3 regions of the Duganella sp. GW821-FHT01E12 genome follow, and region 2 is predicted to be linked to each of the others. Evidence: riboswitches for the same ligand, from Rfam matches in the RefSeq annotation. Region 2 holds a riboswitch; each other region holds the start of a gene.
What was found. Region 2 has a riboswitch for cobalamin ahead of AC07WS_RS05565 (TonB-dependent receptor). Riboswitches for the same ligand answer to the same signal wherever they lie in the genome.
Positions count from the first base shown of each region.

Region 1: linked by a shared signal. The riboswitch ahead of AC07WS_RS30120 (TonB-dependent receptor domain-containing protein) and the one ahead of AC07WS_RS05565 (TonB-dependent receptor) in region 2 are both predicted to bind cobalamin.
Region 3: linked by a shared signal. The riboswitch ahead of AC07WS_RS02630 (energy-coupling factor ABC transporter permease) and the one ahead of AC07WS_RS05565 (TonB-dependent receptor) in region 2 are both predicted to bind cobalamin.

Region 1 is NZ_JBWKWR010000023.1:14,421-19,330, reverse strand. It holds gene cobT (nicotinate-nucleotide--dimethylbenzimidazole phosphoribosyltransferase) at 1-938, shown strand, start outside; gene AC07WS_RS30130 (adenosylcobinamide-GDP ribazoletransferase) at 944-1,726, shown strand; gene AC07WS_RS30125 (histidine phosphatase family protein) at 1,731-2,282, shown strand; cobalamin riboswitch at 2,316-2,548, shown strand; gene AC07WS_RS30120 (TonB-dependent receptor domain-containing protein) at 2,686-4,542, shown strand; gene AC07WS_RS30115 (FecCD family ABC transporter permease) at 4,615-4,910, shown strand, end outside.
Region 2 is NZ_JBWKWR010000002.1:61,560-66,469, forward strand. It holds gene AC07WS_RS05555 (glutathione S-transferase) at 1-247, opposite strand, end outside; gene AC07WS_RS05560 (sulfite exporter TauE/SafE family protein) at 345-1,109, shown strand; gene AC07WS_RS05565 (TonB-dependent receptor) at 1,099-3,135, opposite strand; cobalamin riboswitch at 3,327-3,547, opposite strand; gene cueR (Cu(I)-responsive transcriptional regulator) at 3,549-3,935, opposite strand; gene AC07WS_RS05575 (heavy metal translocating P-type ATPase) at 3,932-4,910, opposite strand, start outside.
Region 3 is NZ_JBWKWR010000001.1:617,192-622,101, forward strand. It holds gene cbiQ (cobalt ECF transporter T component CbiQ) at 1-630, opposite strand, end outside; gene AC07WS_RS02625 (energy-coupling factor ABC transporter substrate-binding protein) at 620-961, opposite strand; gene AC07WS_RS02630 (energy-coupling factor ABC transporter permease) at 958-1,641, opposite strand; cobalamin riboswitch at 1,758-1,967, opposite strand; gene AC07WS_RS02635 (SGNH/GDSL hydrolase family protein) at 2,272-3,366, shown strand; gene AC07WS_RS02640 (hypothetical protein) at 3,387-4,064, shown strand; gene lnt (apolipoprotein N-acyltransferase) at 4,070-4,910, shown strand, end outside.

The DNA of each region.
Region 1 (4,910 bases), on a different contig from region 2:
TGGGCGTACTGGAATCGCTGGCCAAACAAATTGGCCTAATACAGAACACGCGCGACGTCGCAATAACGCGGCCAGCCATCCTGGTATTCGCAGCCGACCATGGCGTGGTCGCGGAAGGCATCTCCGCCTACCCGCAGGATGTGACCTGGCAGATGGTCGAGAACTTCCTCGCGCGCGGCGCCGCCATCAACGTCTTCGCGACGCAAAACAACTGCGAACTGCGCGTCATCGACGCTGGCGTCAATCACGACTTCGGCCCGCGCGACGGCCTGACCGACCGCAAGCTGGCACACGGCACACAAAACTTCGCGCACGAACCGGCGATGAGCCGCGCCACCTGCGAGGCCGCACTGGCCGCCGGCATGGCCTTGGCCGCTGAACTGAGCGGCAATGTAGTAGGCTTTGGCGAGATGGGCATCGGGAACACCACCGCGGCCGCCGCGTTGATGCACAAGCTCACCGGCATCCCGGTCGCCCAATGCGTGGGCGCCGGTACCGGCCTGTCGGCTGAAGGCGTGCTGCATAAGCAGCGCGTGATCGAAGCGGCAGCAGCGAAGCACGACGTCACCGAACCTGTAGACGTACTGGCCACCTTCGGCGGACTGGAAATCGCCATGATGGCCGGCGCCATGCTGAACGCGGCCCAACTACGCAAAGTGCTGCTGATCGATGGCTTCATCGTCACCAGCGCACTACTGGTCGCGGCCCGCCTGCAACCGGCGATTCTGGACTACTGCGTCTTCGCCCACTGCTCAAACGAAAACGGCCACCAGCAAATGCTGGCTGCGCTGGGTGCGAAGCCTCTGCTGAACCTGGGCCTGCGTCTGGGCGAAGGCACCGGCTGCGCACTGGCGCTGCCGCTGCTGCATGCGTCGGTCAACTTCCTGAACCAGATGGCCACATTCGAATCGGCCCAGGTCAGCGAGAAGTCCGAGTAAGCGCCGTGCACCAACTACGCCTGTTCTTCACCGCGCTGCAGTTCTTTACCCGCCTGCCGATTCCCGGCTGGGTGGGCTTCGATGCCGCTTGGCTGAATCAGGCATCGCGCTTCTTTCCACTGGTCGGCGTAGTGGTGGCGGCCATCGCCGCCGGCGTGTACGCACTGGCGGCGTGGCTCCTACCAGCCCCGGTCGCGGTACTGCTCTCGACCGCCGCCGGCATCTACGCCACCGGCGCCTTCCATGAAGACGGCTTTGCCGATATGTGCGACGGCTTCGGCGGGGGCATGACGCCGGAGCGAGTGCTGGAGATCATGAAGGATTCGCGCATCGGCGCTTACGGCGCAATCGGCACCATCTGCCTGCTCGCCACCAAATGCACGACGCTGTCGATGCTGCCTCCACTGATGACGATAGCCGCATTGTTCGTCGCCCACCCGCTATCGCGCCTGATGGCGACCTCGCTGATCTGGCGCCTCGACTATGCACGCGCCGAAGGCAAGGCCAAGCCGTTGGCGCAAAAAATGAGCTGCGCCGAATTTTCGCTGGCCGCTGCCTGCGCCGCCATTCCCGCGCTCACAATGGCCGCCTGCGGATGGATCACATGGAGCGCTCTGGCGGCTGGCGTGATCGCCGGAAGCATCGCCACCGTATGGCTGGCCCGAAAATTCGTCCATCGCATAGCCGGTTACACGGGCGACTGCCTCGGCGCCGTGCAGCAGCTCAGCGAAGTGGTGTTCTATCTGTGCGTACTGGCCAGCATGCGCCATGGCGCCCTGCCTTGGTAGCGCCATGCGCCTGATATTGGTCCGCCACCCGCAGCCGCTGGTCGCCACCGGCGTTTGCTACGGCCGCAGCGATCTCGCCGTATCCCCGGATCAGCTGGAGCGAACGCTCACCGCGCTGTCGGCCGCACTGCCCCATGGACTGCCTCTGTACAGCAGCCCCCTGCAACGCTGCACCACACTGGCGGCGGAACTGGCGCCGTTGCTGCAGTCCCCCGCGCCGCTGCTGGATGCCCGCATCGCCGAAATCGACTTCGGCGACTGGGAAATGCGCGCCTGGAACGACATCCCGCGCGCCGACATCGACGCCTGGGCCGAGGACCTGGTCAACTACCGGCCCGGCGGCGGCGAGAGCGTGCTGCAAATGGCCGGCCGCATCGCCGCCTTTTATGCTGACATCCAGCGCCAGCACCGCGACGCCATCGTCATCTGCCACGCCGGCGCGATGCGCCTGCTGTCCGCATGCCACGCCGGCCTGGCGCCCGCCGGAATGGCTCTGCAGGCGGCCCGGCATCCGCATCAAATCGGCTACGGCGCCACACTGATCCTGCAAAACTAAACCGCCGGCCGATGACCGCGACAGCACAAACCCGTATAATGACGGGGTTTTGGTGCCCGCGCGTCTGTCCAGATGCGCAGTTAAACGGGAAACACGAAGCCGCCGGTTCACTCAGCCAAGGCCCACGTGTGCTGCCCCCGCAACGGTACGCAAGTGTCGCGATTCATGCGCGACAGCCCTCCTCTGACAAACCACTGTGCTCCGCATGGGAAGGTGAGGCGGTCTAACTTGCCAGCCCGGATACCGGCCAAATCAGGTGGAAGTGAGCGAACGGGATGTGCGCGAATGGAAGGGGCCGGCCTGAGTGACGGCGCTCCGCTGCACGCATGATCCGGTTCTCCGCTTCTGTTCAATCTGGCCCACGGGGACGTCGGCCGGTTGCTATTAATAGAAAAATTACATCATGACCCTTCGTATCTCCCGTCCTGCGGCCTTGACGTCGCTGGCACTGGCAATGGCCGCCTCCTACGCTCACGCAGAACCCATCGCCGGCACCGTGCTGGTTACCGCCACCCGCAGCCCGCAGGCACTGGCCGACGTTATCAGCGATAGCGTCACCATCAGCGCCGAACAGATCGCCGAATCCGGCGCCGGCTCCATCGTCGACCTGCTGCAACGCCAGCGCGGCATCGAAATCGCCCGCACCGGCGGCCCAGGCACCAACTCCACCGTGTTTATCCGCGGCGCCAACAGCAATCAGAACGTGGTCCTGGTCGACGGCGTGCGTATCGGCTCGTCGACCACCGGTGCCGCCAACTGGAGCGCGCTGCCGCTGACCTCCATCGACCATATCGAAATCGTCTACGGCCCACTGAGCTCCCTGTATGGCGCGGACGCCATCGGCGGCGTAATCCAAATCTTCACCAAGAAGGGCAAGGGCGCGCCAGCATTCACCGCCTTCGCGGGCTACGGCACCGACAACACTCGCGAGGGCGATGTTTCGGTCTCCGGCGCCACCGGCGGTGAACACAGCATCAGCTACGCAATCAGCGCCGGCAAGGAAAAGTCGGACGGCTTCTCGGCCACCCGCCCAACCATCGGCAAGTCCTACAACGCCGACAAGGATGGCTACGACCGCGAAAGCGCGGCGGCGCAATTCAGCCTGCGCCTGGCCGAAGGCCACGAAGTAGGTGCGATGCTCCTGCATAGCAAACTCGATTCGCAGTACGACAACGGCCCCTCGCCTTACGATGTGCGCTCGCACGCGAAGCTCGAAAACGCTTCCGTCTACAGCAAAAACCAGATCCTGCCAATCTGGCAAAGCCTAGTGCAGTACTCGCAGACCAAGGACGATGGCGCCAATTACAGCAGCGCCTCGGCGTTCGGCTACTCGCAGGCCAACACCAAGCAAACCGACTTCACCTGGCAAAATGATGTGCAGATCGGCGCCGACGTGCTGCAACTGCTGTACGACCACCGCAAGGAAGAAGTGCAGACCAGCGGCTTCACGCTGGATGCTTCGCAGCGCACCACCAACTCGCTGGCGGCTTCGTACAACGCCCGCCGTGGCGACAACCTGTTCAACGCCAGCGTGCGTCGCGACAAATCGGTCTACGGTGGGAAGAACACCGGCTCCATTGGCTACGGCTACACCTTCACGCAGGCGTTGCGCGCCACCGCCAGCTATGGCACCAGCTTCCGCGCACCAACCTTCAATGAACTGTACTACCCAGGCTACGGCAATGACAAAAACAAGCCGGAACTGGGCAAGAACGCCGAAATCGGTCTGCGCTACGACAACGGCACCACCGCACTGAGCGCAAGCTACTACCACAACCGCCTGACCGACCTCCTGGTGAACACGACGCCATGCCCATACGCCGGCGATTATTCCTACGGCTGCGCCTACAACGTCAACCACGCGCTGCTTGAAGGCGTGACCATGGCCGCCAGCCAGCAACTGGGCCGCTTCAACCTGGCCGCCAACGTCGACCTGCAGGATCCAAGGGACGAAACCAGCGACAAGCGCCTGCAGCGCCGCGCCAAGAAGCACGCTAACCTGATGGCCGACTACAGCGCCGGCGCCCTGAAGGCCGGTGTGGAGATCGAACTGTCCGGCGACCGCTATGAAGACAGCGCCAACACCGTCCGCATGGGTGGCTATGGCCTGGTCAATCTGTACGCGACCTACCACTTCAACCGCGACTGGTCCGCGCTGGTCCGCTGGAACAACATCGGCGACAAGCAGTACGACCTGGCGCGCAACTACACCACGCCGATGTCCAAGCTGTTCGCCGGCATCCGCTACGGCTACAAGTAAGCGGTAATGGTGTAACCTGCCGGGCGGGAAGCGCATCCGCCGAGCGCCCGGCAGCCTTTTTGAAAGCAGTGCATGCATTCTTTCTCACGCAATCTGCGACAACGCGCCACCGTCACCCTGACCGTGCTGGTGCTGTTCGCGTTTGCCAGCCTGATTTTTTCGGGCATGACCGGTTCGGTCTCGATTCCCCTCTCCGATATTCCCGCAGCAGTCAATGACCTGCTGCACGGCCAGACTAAAACCCTGGCATCCACCCTGCTCGATCTGCGCGTTAGCCGCGCACTGACCGCCTTCGTCACCGGAGCGGCGCTGTCGCTGACAGGCGTGATGATGCAGGCGCTGCTGCGCAACCCGCTGGCCGACCCGTA
Region 2 (4,910 bases):
GGGCGCCGATGAACATCAGGATGTTGGCCGTCTGCCCGATCAGCAGCCCGCCCGCACGCAGCACCGGCGGCGCGAACGAGGGATGGTCGACCTGGCCGCCATCGAGGCAGGCCAGCAGCGCCGGCATGCCCTTCTTCTGGCGCGCCACGTCCACGTACGGCACGGCCGCCTCCTCCAGCGCCAGGCGCACGAATTCGCCGCGGCCCTGCAGGCCGTCCCAGTAGTAAAGTTGGTATGGTGTCGTCATGCCAAGATGGTAGCACCGACAACGACGCAGCGCCGCCCAAAACGATATTCAGTACACGGTTATAATCGACCGTTGACCCGACCACTTCCCATACGCCATGCCACCAGTCCCTCCGCTTGAACTCCACATTGTCCTGATGGTCGCCGCCGCCGGTTTCCTGGCCGGCGTGCAGAACGCCCTGGCCGGCGGCGGCTCGTTCATCACCTTCCCGGCGCTGCTGCTGGCCGGCCTGAATCCGCTGGCCGCCAACATGACGTCCACCATCGCCCTGTTCCCGAGTCAGATCACCTCCGCCTACGCCGGCCGCAAACTGGCGGGCGACGTCGGGCCGCTGACGTTCAAGCAGATGCTGATCATCAGCGCCATCGGCGGCGTCTTCGGCGCCATCCTGCTTTTGAATACGCCGCCGTCCTTCTTCGCGCGGCTGGTGCCGTGGCTGGTGCTGTTCGCCACCAGCGTATTCGCGTGGGGCAGCTTCCGCAAGAAACCACTGCACGCGGCAGGCAGCATGCCGCCCTGGACGCTGATGCTGGTGCAAAGCTGCATCGCCATCTACGGCGGCTACTTCGGCGGCGGCATCGGCTTCCTGATGCTGGCCGCGCTGACCATCGCCGGCCAGCAGGTGCGCGCAGCAGCCGCCACCAAGAACGTGCTGGCGATGGCGATGAACGCCGCCGCCACGCTGATCTTCGCCACCTCCAGTTTGATCAGCTGGCCGGCCGCGCTGGCGCTGTGCGTGGGCGGCATCGCCGGCGGCTTGTGCGGCGGATGGCTGATCCACCGCCTGCCGGAAAAAGTCATGCGCGGCTTCGTGGTGCTGGTCGGCGCCGCGCTGACCGTGTGGATGTTCGTCAGAACGTAGCCTTCAACGTCAGGCGGAAGGTGCGCGGCTCCACCGGATGAAAGTGGATGTCGTTGACGCCTTCGGCCGGCTCGCCCGGCAGCCGCGATGGATAGTAGTAGTCCACGTCGCTGGCCTTGCGGTCGAACAGGTTGAAGGCGTCCAGCGACACGGCCCAGCGCCGGTCTATCCTGTAGCCCACCCGCGCATACGCGATCGCCGTCGTCGCCGAACGCTGGCTGTTATCCTCGATCAGCGGACGCGGGCCGAAGTAACGCATCTGGAACGCGCCGGACCACGGCCCCAGGTCGGCGACGGTGGCGCCGAACGAGGCCACCTTGCCGACCGCGCCCGGGATGTAGTCGCCCGCCGCGTCATGCTCGGTGTAGTGCGCCCGCGAATACGCCAGGTCCAGGTCGAACAGCAGCCATGGCGCTGCGATGTAGTGGTTGTTCCACTCGATGCCGGAACGGTAGCTGCCGCGGCTTGCCGCCGTATCGCCCGCGTCGCCGGAGAACACCAGCTCGGACGCGGAACGCAGCTTCCACAAGGCCATCGAACTTTGCAGGCCCGGCACGAACTCGGTGCGCACGCCCAGTTCCGCGCCGCGCGTCTTGACCAGCGGCGTGACCGGATCGATAGGCTCGCGCTCCTTCGGCGTCAGGTGCACGGTGGTGCCGCGCGCGTCGTTGCTGTGGAAGCCCTCGCCGTAGTTGATGAAGAACTCCGTCCTGGCCCATGGCCCCAGCACCACCGCCAGTTTCGGCGACGTCATGCCGTCGCTGACCTTGCCCGTGTTCTCGGCGATATTGCTGCTGACATCGAAGCGGTAGCGGTCGTAGCGCAAGCCGGCCGTGGTGCGCAGCCATTCGCGCCACTGCACCGTGTTCTCGAAATAGAGCGCGGCATTGGCCTCCTTGACTTTCGATTCGGTGATGGTGCCGGTGATCTGGCGCTTGACGGTGCTGTACAGCGCCAGCGGCGACATGTAGTCGTAACGTCCCTGCACGCCGACCTTGTTGTTCACTTCCAGCCCGCCCCACTTGCCGAACCACGTCTTGGCCACATCGACGCCCGTCATGCGGCGCTTCTCGGTCTGGCGCGACTGGTCGCCGTTGACCGGATCGTCGAGGAAGTAGGTGAAGTCGTTGTACAGGTCCAGGCTCGATTGCACCACATAGGCGTTGGCCTGCAACAGCGTGTCGCTGGTGCGCTGGCGCAGCGTGGCGGACACGCTGTAACGCGAGGTGATGCCGCCGTCGCTGGTGTCGATGGCGCCGTATCGCCCGATCTCACCGCTTTGCACCGCGCGCAGCGGGATCTGGTTGCTGGCGTACCAGCCGCCCTTGTAGGCCATGCCGGTGACGCTGAACTGGTTGTCGCTGCCGCCCTGGCTGTAGCGCAGCACGCCCAGGCTTTTATGGAAGGCTTCCGGGCTGACCCACGGGCCGTTGTTGTGGCCCAGCTCCGCGCCGTAGACCAGGTTGCCCGCGCCCAGCGGCGTCGAGCCGGTCAGGTTGGCACGGTAGTACTGGTGCTCGCCGACCGTGATGCTGGCGGTGCTTTCTTTGAGCTTGTTCGCCAGTCCCATGTGCGCCGCGCCGGCCGAGGCGAAGTCGCCTTCGTCCGCGTAGTACGGACCCTTTTTGTAGTTGATGCGGTCGACCAGCTCCGGCATCAGGAAATTCAAATCGGTGTAGCCCTGGCCGTGCGCGTGGGCGCGCATGTTGACCGGCATGCCGTCGACGAAGGTGGCGAAGTCGGTGCCGTGATCGAGGTTGAAGCCGCGCAGGAAGTACTGATTGGCCTTGCCGTCGCCGCTGTGCTGCGTGACGATCACGCCGGGCACGAACTCCAGCAGCTCGCCGGGCCGCAATGCGGGACGGTTGGCGATCAGCGCCGCCGTCACCGAGCCCTGGCTGGCGGCGCTGGACGTGCCGACGCCGTTGTCGTAGTGGCCGCGCACTTCAACCGCCTCCATCACAGGCTCGCCGTTGGTCGCCACCGGAAGCGTTGCCGCCAGCGCGGCTATCGAAAACAAAATCATGAATGACCCTTCAATTTGAATCGCGCCACATCCAGTCCCGGCTCGGGGCGCAGGCGCGCGCGAACGGCGCGTGCGCAAGGCACGGCCGCCTGCCGGCAAAGCCGTGGCGCGCAAAATCGATGCATAGATGTAGAGCGAAACAGATGCAAGCCGCTCACCTCCCCGTGAGCGGATTGAAAAGAAATGCCTGGGCATTTCCACCTGTCCTGGCCGGTATCCGGGCTGGCAAGCGACACCGCCTGACCTTCCCATGCGACTGCACAGTGGTCTGAAGAGGCGGATTTGTCGTCAACGACGACGCTTGTTTACCGTTGCGGGGGCAGCACATGTTGGCTGGCGTGGCCAGCTCCATGTTTCCCGTTTAACTGCGCGCCTGGACAGGCGCGCGGGCACCAAAACGGGGCGATTATACGTTAATCGGCCAGCGATTGGAGGATGGGACAGTCGGGGCGGTGATCGCCGTGGCAGCAGCTGGCCAGCGTTTGCAGGGTGTCGCGCATTTCGGTCAGCTCGGCGATGCGCTGGTTCAGCTGCGCCACGTGGCCCATGGCGATGGACTTGACGTCGGCGCTGGCGCGTTCCTTGTTCTGCCACAGCGACAGCAGGTCGCGGATCTGGTCCAGCGAAAAGCCCAGCGAACGTCCGCGCTTGACGAAGCGCAGCGCGTGCAGGTCGTTGTCACCGTAGATGCGGTAGCCGGCGTCGCTGCGCCGCCCCGGCGGGATCAGGGCGATGCTTTCGTAGTAGCGGATCATCTTGGCCGATACGCCGCTGGCCGCCGCTGCCTGTCCGATGTTCATGCTTGTCCTTTCGATTGATCCGGCTTCCAGCGGCGCAGCAGCAAGGCGTTGCTGATCACGCTGACGGAGCTGAGCGCCATCGCGGCGCCTGCGACCATGGGGTTGAGCAGGCCGAAGGCGGCCAGCGGTATGCCGACCAGGTTGTAGATGAAGGCCCAGAATAAATTCTGCCGTATCTTGCTGTAGCTGCGGCGCGAGATCGAGATGGCGGCGGCCACCAGCGCCGGATCGCCGCGCATCAGCGTGATGCCGGCGGCGTGCATGGCGACGTCGGTGCCGCTGGACATGGCGATGCCGACATCGGCGGCGGCCAGTGCGGGCGCGTCGTTGATGCCGTCGCCGACCATGGCGATGCAGGCGTCGCCGGTCTTCAGGCCGGCCACGGTGCTGGCCTTGTCGGCCGGGAGCATGTTGGCCACGACGCGGTCTATGCCCAGCTCCTTGCCGACGGCGTCGGCGCTGCCCTGGTTGTCGCCGGTGAGCAGGATGGTTTGGATGTGCATGGCGCGCAGCGCCTGCAGCGCGGCGCGCGCTTGCGGCTTGACGCGGTCGCCGAAGGCCAGCAGGCCAAGCAGCTGCGCGGGCTGCGGCGCGTTCGATGCGGCCAGCCAGGAGATCGTCAGGCCTTGCCGCTCCAGCGCGGTGGCGCGGGCGCTCAGCGCATCGAGTGCGACGCCCTCCTCCTGCATCAGCCGCGTGCTGCCCAGCATCAGGCGCATGCCGTCGACGATGGCCGACACGCCGCGCCCGGGCAAGGCGGTGACGTCGGTAGCGGTTGGCGCGGCGGCGGCGCCATCGCTCGTGGCGTTACGCGCGGCGGCGGCATCGGTGACGGCGCGGGCCAGCGCGTGTTCGCTGCCGCGCTGGATGGCGGCGGCCAGTTGCAGCAGCCGCCCCTCATCGATGCCGGCCGGCTCCAGCGCCACCAGCGACGGTTTGCCTTCCGTGAGCGTGCCGGTCTTGTCGAACGCCACG
Region 3 (4,910 bases), on a different contig from region 2:
CGCGCCCTGGCAGACGCGCGCGTCCGCCGCTATTTGCAGCGCTGCGGCGCGCTGCCACACCTGCACCGCCATCTGCCCCGCCAGCAGGCCGGTCGAGCGCCATGCCTGGCGCCAGCCGCGATAGCCGAGGCGCGCGCTTTGCGCGGTTATGCTTTCGTCCCACGCCTGGCGCAGCACGAACAGCATGCGGTAGCACAGCACCATCATGTCGAGCAGCAGTTCCGGCATGCGCAGGCGGCGCATGAGCGCGAGCAGGCCGGGCATCGGTGTGCTGAGCACCAGCCCTGACAGCGCAGCCAGCATGGCCAGCGACCGCAATGCGGTGTGGACCACGACCGGCAGCATGGCGCCGGACCAGCGCCAGTCGCCCTGCGCGTCGGGGCCGAACAGCATGGCCACGCAGGAGAGCAGCAGGAAGCCGAGCGGCGGCAGCACGGTGGCGGCGTAGGCGCGCAGCGGGACGCGCGCGCCCACCAGGGCGGTCAGCACCAGCACGGAAGTCAGCGCCGCCAGCGCGGCCGGACTGCGGGCCACCCATGCGGCGACCACGCCGGCCAGCGCAAACAGTGCCTTGGCCGACGGCGCAACATCGCGCCAGCGGCTGGCGTACGCGGTCGACTCAATCAGCACGGCGGTCCTGCTGGGAGGCGGCCTCGCGGCGCGCGCGTTCGCGGGCCACGGACGTGCCGAGCCAAAAACCGATCACGCCGGCGCCGATGGCCGCCTGCAGCGCGAACAGCAGCGACGCGATTTCATCGCTGGCCGGCTCGAACACGGGTGTGAACCAGGGCTTGTAGCCGGGAGCGATGGCGCCGATGGCCTGCTGCGCGCGATTGTCCGCGCCGGTGAAGATGGCCGGCGCTTCGCCGCCGGAAGTGGCCGGCGGCGCGGTGGCCAGCCACAAAGGCAGCACCGTCAACAGCACCAGCGTCAGGCAGATCAACCAGGTGCGCGCCTTCATGCGCCACCCTTGCGCGCGCCGAGCGTCATCACCGGCAGCGCGCGCAGCTCGTGCGCGTTGAAGCGGACCATCGCGTTCACCACCAGCAGCGTGAGCAGGCCTTCGCTGATGGCGATCGGCACCTGCGTCAGCGCGAAGATGCCGGCGAACTTGAAGAACGAAACGCTAAAGCCGCCCACGGCGGCAGGGAAGGCCAGCGCCAGTTGGATCGAGGTGGTCACATACGTCGCCAGGTCGCCCAGGCAGGCGGCCAGGAACACCGCCGGCGACCGCGTGAAGCCCAGCGCCGACGCCGCGCGCAGCACGCCGTACGACACGAACGGCCCGACGATCGCCATCGAAAACACGTTCGCGCCCAGCGTCGTCAGGCCGCCGTGGGCCATCAGCAGCGCCTGGAACATCAGCACCACAAAGCCCACCGGCACCATCGCGGCTGGCCCGAACAGGGCGGCCCCCAGACCGACGCCGGTCGGATGCGAACAACTGCCCGTCACCGACGGCAGCTTCAGGGCGGACAGCAGGAACGCGAACGCGGCCGCCACGCCGAGCAGCATGCGCCGCTCGGGATGCGATTGCAGGTCGCGGCCGATGGAGCGCAAGCCCCAGGCCAGAAAAGGCAAGGAAACGGCTGCCCAGCCGAGCGCGTGCGCCGGAGGCAAAAAGCCTTCCATGATATGCATTCGAATCCTCCCGTCGAATGGTTATACGGACACCACGCGGGAGATGAAAGACGGTCGACGGAGACACGGGAACGTGCGCAACTGGTCGATAGCGAATTCCCGTCACCCCGCGGAGATGATGCTGATTTTTTTGGGCCGGTATTCTGGCTGACCTTCGTCCTTCTCCGTGTCTTCCCGCGGTTTATGGCAGTGACGTGATGACGGAGTCGTCTGGCTTACAGCAGCGGGGGCTGCACCGGAATGGCCGCGTGTTTCAGCGGCTTCACCGGTTTCCCGTTTAACGAACGCTCCAAGGAGACGCTCGCACCCAAGCATTGATCTTACACTAACGTTGCGCAATGTGCCAACATCGCAGGCTGTGATCGCCGTGCCACAGGCGGCCGGTCCTGTGGAGACATTCGCTAGTTCTTGCGAGACAGCCACGCAACGCCGGCACGCCAGCGCCGCTTCCGGGGTAATATGAACTGTTTGCTAACATTGCGTCGGCAAGCGATATCACGCAGTTGAAGTGGACGAGGGCAGCCAGGCCGCCGCGACGTGATGGCTCGCGCGGGCGAGGTTGCTGTTCGTCGTAACAGGAGAACAACCCACCATACGCCATCTTGCAGAGACTCTGATCGGAGACACCCCATGCCGTACACCCGCTTTCACAAGAAGTCGTTGCCTACGCTGCTGTCCTCACTCTTCCTGCTCGCCGTCGGGCACCACGCGGCGGCCAGCACCCTGAACCAAAACGTTTCCTGGACCATAGACCGGCCCGGCACCTCCACCGTCTACCGCGTGGTGGCCTACGGCGATTCGATCTTCGCCGGCTACAACGGCTCCATCACCAGCGCGGCCAAGTACTCGGCGCCGACGGTGGACGCGGAATACCTGTCCGCGCTGTGGAACGCCGACATCGAGAGCGTGCGCCGCACCAAGTCCGGCGCGGTGGCCTCGGACGTGTACAACAACAAGATCGTGGCCGAGCGTTCGTATATGCAAGCGAGTAACACCCGCGTGGTGGCCTTCGAGATGTGCGGCAACGACGGCCTGCAGGCCCGCACCGCCTTCAAGGGCCAGACCGGCACCTGCGACGACAGCGTGCTGACCGCCGCTGAAAGCAGCTGCAAGACCTACGTCGGCGCGGCGATGGACTACATCAACGCCAACGCCTATTCCGGCGTCAAGGTCAAGCTGGTGTCCAACCTGCACTATCCCGGCTACGATGCCGACAACGTCCAGAGCTCGTGCAAGGACGCCTCCACCGGCAAGACCGTGAACATGCAGGACAAGTTCCTTCCGTCGCTGGCGCGGATCAACTTCGCCATGTGCGATCTGGCGCGCCAGAAGGGCTTCGCCTGCGCGGACAACTTCGCGCAGTACATGGGCGCCGACTACGACAGCAACAACGACGGCAAGATCGACTCCGAGGCGCTGCGCTACGTCGCCGGCGAGAGCCAGTCCAGCTATGTCACGCGCATCACCACCACGCTGCGCTCGACGCTGCGCGACGCCAATACGCACTTCGTCTCGTCCGGCAGCAGCTACGACTACATCCAGTCCGACGACACCCATCCGACCTACAGCGGCAGCACCGTCACGGCCGGCCTGTTCGGCGGCAGCACGGGTTCGGGCGCGCCGCGCTACACGTCCTTCTCGGCCGGTAAAAACCCGATCTGGAACCAGTACGGCCACGAGCGGATGGGCTGGGCGGTGTCGACCTACAACGTCGCAACGCCTTGATGCGTGGGTGAGCTGATCCCTTGGACAAGCCTCCCGAGCGGCCAGAGGCCGGCAGCGAGACACCGGGCGCCGGCCGCGCCTGGCGTCCGCGCGCCGGTCTGCTGGCCGTGGCGCTGATGCTGGCGGTGATCGGCTGCGGCGTGTTGATCTACCTGGTCACCACGCCCGATCCCGGCATCGCGGCCGCTGGCGCGCCGCCGCCGGCTCCGGCCAGCGCGCCGGTGGCCGCCGGGCCGCCGCCCGTGCCCGCGCCTGCCGCGCCGCAGGGCTCCGCGCAGAATCCGCAGCGCCCGCCGGAAGGCGACGCCGACCCGACCCGCGACCTGAAAAGCTACGTGCCACGCGGCGCCAACCCGACCATGCCCGAAGTGATCGAACGCCTGCATGAACGCGGCGTGTACAGCGGCCTCGGCGCGTTTTCGCCGCCGGGCACGCGTCCGCCCAAGGTCGGGCTGGCGGTGCCCGAGGACTTCGAGCTGCCGCCCGGCTACGTGCGCCATCACCAGGCCACCGACGACGGCCAGCGCATCGAAGCGATCCTGATGTTCGCGCCGGATTTCCAACTGTACGACGCCGCCCACAATCCGATCGCCATGCCCAAGGACCGCGTGGTGCCGCCCGAGCTGGCGCCGCCCGGACTGCCGATCCGGCGCATCGTGATTCCCCCGCCCATCGAACCGGCCGCACCCGGCCGCTGAACCGCATGCGACAACTATTGAATTCCTCCCCGGCGCGCATGGCGGCCGGTATTTGTGTGAGCGCCGTCCTGTCGGCCCTGTACGCGCGCGGCGGCCCCGGCTGGCTGCTGGGCTTCGTGATGCTGGCGCCGTGGCTGTGCACGCTGAACGCGAGCCGCTCGCTGGCCGCGTCGCTGGGCTCGGCCTATTTGATGTCGCTGACCTTCACGGCGGCCGCCTTCGGCTGGTTCGGCACCGCCTTTGGACGCTACACGCACGCCGGCGCGGGCACCGGCCTGGCCGTGCTGCTGCTGGCCGCGCCGCTGTTCCAGCCGCAGTTCCTGGTGTTCGCGCTGGTGCGCTATGTGAGCGGACGCTGGCATGGCCCGCTGCTGCGCGCGCTGGCGGCCGCCGCATCGTGGGTGGCGGCGGAATGGCTGCTGCCCAAGCTGCTCGGCGACACGCTGGGCTACGGCCTGTATCCGTCGCAGCTGATGCGCCAGGGCGCGGCCGTGGGCGGCGCCGCCGGCCTGACCGTGCTGCTGTTGCTGGCCAACGAAGGCGTCGCGGCGGCGCTGGCGCGGCGTCGCGACGGCTGGCGTGCCATCGCACGGCCGCTCGCGCTGGCCGCGCTGGGACCGCTGCTGCTGGCGGGCTACGGCCTGGCGTCGATGCCGGACGGCGCCGCCGCCGGCAAGCCTTTGCGCATGGGTCTGGTGCAGTCCAACCTCGTCGATTACGAAGGCTTGCGCCAGCAGAAGGGCGCGCGCGCCGTGGTGCGCGAGGTGCTCGACACCCACTTCGCCATGAGCTACGACGTCGTGGTGCGGCGCCACGCCGACGCGGTGCTGTGGTCGGAGACCGCCT